DNA from 2 places in the Staphylococcus sp. 11262D007BW genome. Region 1 is predicted to be linked to the other one. Evidence: predicted binding sites of a transcription regulator. Region 1 holds the regulator's gene; the other holds the start of a gene.
What was found. Region 1 encodes Rex, which represses fermentation and respiration genes when NADH is low (regulators of the CRP and FNR family bind a similar motif). Its sites were predicted from a motif close to TTGTGAAATATTTCACAA; they were not measured.
Positions count from the first base shown of each region.

Region 1 (4,212 bases):
ATAATGATTGAGTCTTTTCATAATCATTCATCACATCTTCTTCTAACATTTGTGCATCAATTTCAGCAATCGATGCCTCAAATTGCGAGATGTTTGTTTCTAAATCCGAGATTTGTCGCTCTAGTTTTCTCTTTTCACGTCTAATGATTTTTTGATCTTGATAGTCATGTTGTTGCGTTGTAGCAGTTTTAGATGGACTAGGCTCTGTATTTGTTGCTTTTTGCTCTTGATATGCACTTAATGCTCGTTGTTCTTCTAGTTTATCAAGATAGTATTGATAATTACCTTGATAAACGGTTGCACCATGATGATCAAGTGCGACGATTTTATTCGCTAGTGCACGGATAAAATAACGATCATGCGAAACAAAGATTAAAGTGCCTTCAAAGTTTGTTAAAGCTTGTTCTAACATTTCTTTAGAATCAATATCTAAATGGTTCGTCGGCTCGTCTAAAATTAAAACGTTATTTTCTTCTAACATGAGTAAAGCGAGTTGAAGTCTTGCTTTTTCGCCACCAGATAAATCATGAATAATTTTATTAACATCATTTTGTGTGAAAAGAAAACGACCTAAAATAGCACGTATATCTTTTTCAGGAATATGTTTATATTGATCCCAAACGTAATCTAAAATCGTTTTATTAGATGAAAATTCTGCTTGTTTTTGGTCATAATAGCCAATTTTTAAGTTTGCACCTTGTACTATCTCACCAGACAAAGCGGGTAAACGTTGTGCAAGCGTCTTAATAAATGTTGATTTTCCAATACCATTTGGGCCGATAATCGCAATATGATCTCCTTTTTGCACCTCTAAATGAATTGGAGACGTAATCGGATGATCATAGCCAATTTCTAGATGTCTTATATGAAACACATCATTGCCTGTGTTACGTTGAAAATTGAACTGGATATTAGCACTTCTAGCATCAATCATAGGTTTCGCGATGCGTTCCATTTTTTCTAACATTTTGCGGCGACTTTTTGCCATACCACTTGTCGACGCACGTGTGATATTTTTATCAACAAACGTTTCAAGTCGTTTAATTTCCGCTTGTTGACGTTCGTATTCTTGTAGACGTTTTTCATAATATTGGTCGCGTAACTGAATGAATTTTTCATAGTTACCAATATAGTGTTTAACTTCGCCTAAAGAAACATCATAAATCTGTGTAACGATTTTATCTAAAAAGTAACGATCGTGTGAGATGATAACGATGGCGCCTTTAAAATAATTGAGATAATCTTCAAGCCATTCAGTGGTTTCCATATCAAGATGGTTCGTCGGTTCATCGAGTAATAGAATATCGGGTTCACTCAATAACATTTGAGCTAAAGATAAGCGTGTTTTTTGACCCCCACTAAAATCATTAACCGTACGATTGTAATCTTTTTCTGTAAAATTTAACCCATTTAAGACCGTTTTGATTTTACTATCAATTTGATAACCTTCTTGTTGTTCAAAAGTATTCGATAGTTGTTCATACCTTGATAGATGTTCTTGATAGGCGTCAGAATCATGAGCATCCGCATGTTCACTTAACCATTCCACTTCTTCTTCCATTTTTTTAGAGATAGATAGAAGGTCTTGGAAGGGTTTAGCCATTTCTTCATACACTGTATTTTGGGTATCTAAAGTCATTTGTTGGGTTAAATAACCAATGCGTAAATTTTTTACTTTTGATATATGGCCTTCATCATATGTCTCTGTACCAGCAATGAGTTTCATTAATGTTGACTTACCGGCACCATTTCGCCCAACTATACCAATACGTTCAGCGGTTTTTATTTCTAAATTGACATTTTCAAAGATTGTTTCGCCATCAAAGGATTTACTAATTTGACTTAATTGCATTAATATCATGAAGGACACTCCTCTCAAATACTTATTGTACAATAAAGCCACAAAGTATAAAATAGTTACTGTTTTAATACATAATAAATTCAGGTATAATTTAAGTATTAACTGTGAACAGTCTCACAAGAATGAACACTATTTCAAAGGAGGATAAATAGTGAAAGAAATAAATAAAATACCACGTGCAACATTGAAACGTTTGCCTTTGTATTATCGATTTGTAAATACCTTAAAGGCAAAAGGGGAAGATCGTGTAAATTCTAAAGCCATTAGTGAAGGTTTAAATATAGATTCAGCAACCATTCGTCGTGATTTTTCTTATTTTGGAGAATTAGGAAAAAAGGGTTACGGATATAATATAGACAGTTTATTAGAGTTTTTTAAATCAGAGTTGAGTGATTCAGAAGTCATCAATATAGGCGTTGTCGGTGTAGGTCATTTAGGGAAAGCATTAATCAATTATAACTTTTCCATACATGATGACATGACGATTACAGAAGCTTTTGATATAGACGAAGCATTGATTGGCACACAAATTGGAAATGTGACGGTTAAATCTATGGAAGACATCAAAAAATTAATAAAAGAACATCACATTGAAGTCATCATCTTAACGACACCAGCACGTGTAGCACAAGAAGTAACAGATTATCTTGTCGATAACGGCATCAAAGGCATATTAAACTTTACACCAAAACGCCTAAGCACACCAAACAACGTTCAAGTACATCAAATCGACCTAGGCGTCGAACTCCAATCCTTACTATTCTTCATGAAAAATTACGGGAACTAAAAACAGAGTGTGGACAATTGCAGTCAGGGTTCGATGTAATACCTAGGGACAAGCGAAAATCGCTCTTTGATTTTTGCGCGTCACGTAGTATTATCGAGAACCCTGCAATTGGGAGCCGGATTAAAACAAAGTGCGGAGTGCTGCGGTCAGAACTCGAGCAAAATCGAGCGCTGAACTCAAACCGGTCTTTGGTTTTAGTGAAGCGACTCATTTTGTCGAGAGTTTTGCAGCACGTAGCCGGATTAACAAAGTGCGGACAATTACGTGCACTTCGAACGCAGTGAGTTAGTGCACGTTATGCATGCGAATGAAGATGAGCAGGCGAACCGAGATTAACTTCGAACGCAGTGAGTTAGTGCACGTTATGCATGCGAATGAAGATGAGCAGGCGAACCGAGATTAACTTCGAACGCAGTGAGTTAGTGCACGTTATGCATGCGAATGAAGATGAGCAGGCGAACCGAGATTAACTTCGAACGCAGTGAGTTAGTGCACGTTATGCATGCGAATGAAGATGAGCAGGCGAACCGAGATTAACTTCGAACGCAGTGAGTTAGTGCACGTTATGCATGCGAATGAAGATGAGCAGGCGAACCTTTAAAACAATGCGCCTAGAGCTTTTTGTTGAGGGGACAACTTTTGAAGCAGTGTATAGCGCATAATCTGATGAATTAAATATTTAAACTGAGAGACGCAATCAAAAGAGGAGCCGTGCCAATGGGAAGGACACGACTCCTCTTTTTTGAGGAACATTTTTTTAATATTGGGAAGGGAGTTTTATAATTGGAGTATGGTTAAAGTATACAGTTAAAAAAGAGTGAAAAGTGAAACATTGCATGCTTTCCCGTATTTTGTGCTTAGCTGTAAAAGTGAGCACACTCAAAGACACCTAAGCATTCGTAATTGAACTTAATGTCGATTAAAGTGAGAAGCAATGCGAGCTTGCGCATAATCTTTACGAAAAACGCCTCTTTCCTGAAGAATGGGAATGACTAAATTGACAAATTGGTTAAAAGACTCAGGGATGGTTGGCGGCATGAGCATAAAGCCATCACAAGCCTCGTCTTTAAACCATGCAATCATTTCATCTGCTACTTTTTCAGGTGTACCTACGATGGTCTTATGACCAATCCAAGTCGAAAAACGCTCAAGTAATTGTCTTAAAGTAAGATGTTCTGTAATGACTGCATTTCGAATAGCTTCATACACTGAACGAGTCACTTTTTTAGGATGTGCTTCATAAGGTGGCAGCGTCGGTACCATTTCATCTAATTCCCAATGTTTTGTATCAAACTGAATGGCTTTTTCAAGTTGAGCTTGTTTATGTTGTAAAGGAATGAAACTATCTAACTTTTCTTTCATCTCATAAGCTTTTTGTTCATTTTCATGAACGTAAACAGTAAGGCCTGGCAATACAAGTGGTGGTGTACGTTTAAACTGTTGAGCGCGTTGATGAATATCATCTCGAAACGTTTTAGCATCATGTTTATTCCAAGCAATCGAAAAAATCGCATCCACATGTTGCGCTGCGACATTTCGACCAGGAATGGAAGTGCCGGCTTGA
Region 1 is NZ_JBPWPJ010000001.1:1,354,034-1,358,245, reverse strand. It holds gene ACEE93_RS06740 (ABC-F family ATP-binding cassette domain-containing protein) at 1-1,861, opposite strand, end outside; gene ACEE93_RS06735 (redox-sensing transcriptional repressor Rex) at 2,013-2,648, shown strand; gene ACEE93_RS06730 (NtaA/DmoA family FMN-dependent monooxygenase) at 3,558-4,212, opposite strand, start outside.

Region 2 (4,212 bases), 170 kb from region 1:
TTTATCAATCAGTACTTCACCTTTAAATAAATAGGCTTGGATAACTGTACCAACATTTGAAAATTCAGACTTTAAACGGTCTAAAGTTTGAGTAATATCAAATAAACTATCATATTTTTCTGTATCGATATTAATGTGCATATTATTGTATTGTTTTGCTGTTGAAACAATCTCATAAATATTGTCATAAGCGAGTGATTTATCAAACTCACAACCGAGTTGACTAAGTTTAACAGACATGTGTGCATCTAAATCATGTTCGTAGATTGCTTTCATTACTTCAAGAATCGCATCCTTTGCTGCAATAGCATCGCTTTTGTTATTGACAAATTCCCCTAAATTATCAACAGTTACCGCAATATTCTTATTATTTAGATTTTTAATGGTATTAACAACCTGTTCTAGCGTATTTCCCGCAACTACGCGATTGGCACCTAGAGAAGGTCCCAGCTTTTTAGCAGTACTGTTTAGAATTTCATTATTTGATAAGCCAATAAAAAAATTTTTAACTATGCTCATGAAAATTCCTCCCATAAATAAACATTTTGTTTAGTATATGATGATAGTTTATCATGAACATATTGTTTTAGAAAACGTTTACAACAAAAACGTGTAAAACTATACTAAATCATTGCTTCACATCGTTACTGTATTTTTGTTAGAATGGGTTATTTTTACTACTTTAGAGAGATTATTTGAAGATAATGTAGTTGAATGGGAATCAAATTCAATAGGTTCTTGCATAAAAGCAAATATAACAGGTGATAGGGTGAAAATCAGAAGCCAAAGTACGCATTTTAGTATAAATTTCATTATAAACTCCTTTACCTCAATGTTATATTGTGACCTTACTGATAAATTAACATACCACATTGAATGCAATATAAAGGACATATTAAAGCTTTGTTAATTTACCGTAATTATTATTTTTTAAGGTTATGTAAATGTTAAAGGCAAAACTTAACGATAACTTTAAAAATGAGCGGCCACTTTCGTGATAAAATAGAATTAATTAAGGTTAAGGGAGTTATTATATGTTTAGAGATATGGCTTTTTACATGTTTGGGACTGAATTAGATACATTTATTCAATATTTTGTATTCGAGCTGATACTTTTAGTAATTATTGGTGCCGTTGTAGGTGTGATTACTAAGAAAATGTGGCTTGTTGTTACTGTAATTATTGGTCTTAATATTATTGATATTGGTATTTTAGCGAATTTTAATGCGAGTCAAGGTAATGGAACTTTAATCGGTCAATTCTTTCTTTTATTGTTAGCGAAACTTTTCCCTGCATTTTACGAAGTGTTAATTACGGTTTTATTACTTAAAATCCCATTTGTAAGAAAGAAATTTAAATTAAGTTAATGATGGATCCCAAAAAATCATTAAAATTTTGCATCTATGAGGTTGAGATAAAAGCATTTAAAGGCTAAGTGCTTTAGATCTCAGTCTCATTTTGTTTTTTATTAGCTATTTAACAGAGGTAAAAGTTATAATACATATAGTAATTTTGCTAGGAAGGAAAATGTAGCATGTGGAAATGGGAAACAGAAAGTGAAGCAAAAGGTGTTATCGTCATTGTTCACAATATGTTAGAGCATACTGGACGTTATGCTTATGTGATAACGCAATTAAGACGTAATGGTTATCACGTCATCATGGGAGATTTACCAGGTCAAGGTCAGACCTCAAGAACGCATAAAGGTCAAATTGAATCTTTTGATGTATATCATGAAAGAATATTGGAGTGGTTATCTATAGCTAAGGATTACCATCTCCCTACATTTATGATTGGTGTTGGATTAGGGGGCTTAATATGTACGAACCTTCTAGAAAAAGTAGAGGTGGAGCTTGAAGGATTAATTTTAATTTCTCCGTTATATGCATTCCATAATAATAAAAAAACACGTCAGAAAACATTGTTATCCAATATTGGTGATATTTCTAAAGGCGCCACTTTTGAATTAGGGATTCCATATGAAGACTTTACGCGTCATTCGGAAGTGTTAGATGATACTTATGAGGATGCTTTAATGTTAAAAAAAGTAAGTTATCATTGGTTTAATGAACTTGTTAAAGTGATGAAAGAAACAAATGATCATTGGAAGGATATGAAACAAGTGCCCCTATGTGTAATGTGTGGCGATCATGATCGCATTTCCAATATTGATGTAACTGCAGAACTCATCAAAATGAAACGTTTTAATGAGTTGCAGTTTAAAATATGGCAAGGATTGTTCCATGAATTACATAACGAGCCAGAACGAGAACATGTCATGCGTTATATTTTAAGTTTTTTAAATAACCGTTCCTTTAATGCTGGCTTTTTAGTGAATGATGTACACGAAGTCGATGCCTAAAGATAATCGAAAATGATTTATAACTTAGTTCGAATATTAGAATAAAAGTAATCAAACTCACAATCTTAACTCATAATAGCTACTGAGGCTATAGGGTTAAGGTTGTTTTTTAATGTTAAATATAAAATACTTGTTTAATTTATGCTTGCATGAATGTGAAAATCATGTTAAATTATATTTGTGAAAAAAATCACAATAAGTAATAAATATTGAAGCATTGGATTGGAGAGGTTCGTTATGACGAAAAAAAGTAATAAAGTTGTATTAGTAGGTAATGGTGCAGTTGGTTCAAGCTATGCTTTTACGATGATGAGTCAAGGTGTTGCAGATGAGCTTGTCATTATCGACATCAATGAAGATAAAGTACGTGGAGATGTATTAGACTTAAACCACGGTGCCCCTTATGCAATGTCCCCAGTCAAAGTTAAAGCAGGACAATATCAAGATTGTTCAGATGCTGATCTTGTAGTTATTTGTGCAGGTGCCCCTCAAAAAGTAGGAGAAACAAGATTAGATTTAATTGAAAAAAATGCGAAAATATATAAAGACATTATTTCTTCAATTATGGATAGTGGTTTTGATGGTATTTTCTTAATTGCTGCAAATCCAGTAGATATTTTAACGTATGTAACTTTAAAATACTCAGGTTTACCAAAACATAGAGTCATTGGTTCAGGAACGATTCTTGATTCAGCACGCTTTAGATATTTATTAAGTGAAGAATTTGACGTTGCACCAAGTAGTGTACACGCTAATATTATTGGTGAACACGGAGATTCTGAAGTCCCTGTATGGTCAACTGCTACAATAGCAGGTATTCCATTAGAAGATGTGATTAAAAATGATCCAGACAAAGCACACTTAATTGATGACATTTACGTAAAAACACGTGATGCAGCCTATGATATTATTCAAGCAAAAGGTGCGACATACTATGGTGTGGCAATGGGCTTAATGCACATCTCTAAAGCTATATTAAAAAATCAAAATGTCGTACTTACAGTATCAAGCTATTTAGAAGGTGAATATGGACAAACAGGTGTTTATACAGGAGTACCAACGGTTATAAATGGAGAAGGTGCAACAAGAATTATTGAAACACCATTAACAGAGGAAGAGAAAGAGAAATTTGTTAAATCTGTTAATATTTTAAAAGAACAACAAGATTCAATTGAGTATTTATTTTAGTTATGAATAATGTTTAATTATAAAACTATTAGAAATGTAAAATGATTAAGAACTTCTTTTTAAGGGTAAACCAGTGTAACGACTCTTAAAAAGGGGTTTTAACCATGGATCAAGTAATAAGTGATTATGAAGTTTGTGACCTGATATTTCTAAACGATTTACAAAAGGAAATTGATAAAATTTTTGGGGCGATACAAAGACAATTTCAAATTAGTAAAGAGGAATTTTTAATTTTACTTAATTTATGGGATAAAGGGCCAATGTCCCTTAAAGAAATGGATAAATATGTCCCAATTAAACGTTATAAGAGAACACGTACGTATAATCGTTTAGTTGCTAAAGGATGGATTTATAAGCAACGTACGCTTGGAGATGAGCGCAACGTCACAATAGATTTCAACGAAGATAAAGAAGATGTTAAACAACAAGTAGTAGATTTCGTATGTTCACAAATTAATTTACGTCATAAACGTCTTGAATCACTATTTAAATTATTTATGCAAAGTTGTTCATAAGTAATAGGGTTACTTATTGATGCATTTAATAATGCGACAAAAAGCGTGCTAAAAAATTAGCACGCTTTTTTATATTATAAGGGTCTATTTAATGAATTATCTTTTTTCAATACCTATTATATACGGAGGATGATTGCGTTGGTTAAT
Region 2 is NZ_JBPWPJ010000001.1:1,187,981-1,192,192, reverse strand. It holds gene ACEE93_RS05755 (proline dehydrogenase family protein) at 1-519, opposite strand, end outside; gene ACEE93_RS05750 (hypothetical protein) at 1,035-1,367, shown strand; gene ACEE93_RS05745 (alpha/beta fold hydrolase) at 1,535-2,362, shown strand; gene ACEE93_RS05740 (L-lactate dehydrogenase) at 2,600-3,550, shown strand; gene ACEE93_RS05735 (transcriptional regulator, SarA/Rot family) at 3,655-4,065, shown strand; gene ACEE93_RS05730 (class I SAM-dependent methyltransferase) at 4,162-4,212, opposite strand, start outside.
Region 2: ACEE93_RS05740 (L-lactate dehydrogenase) is a predicted target of Rex. The motif match lies at 2,541-2,558, and genes of this name have one in related genera.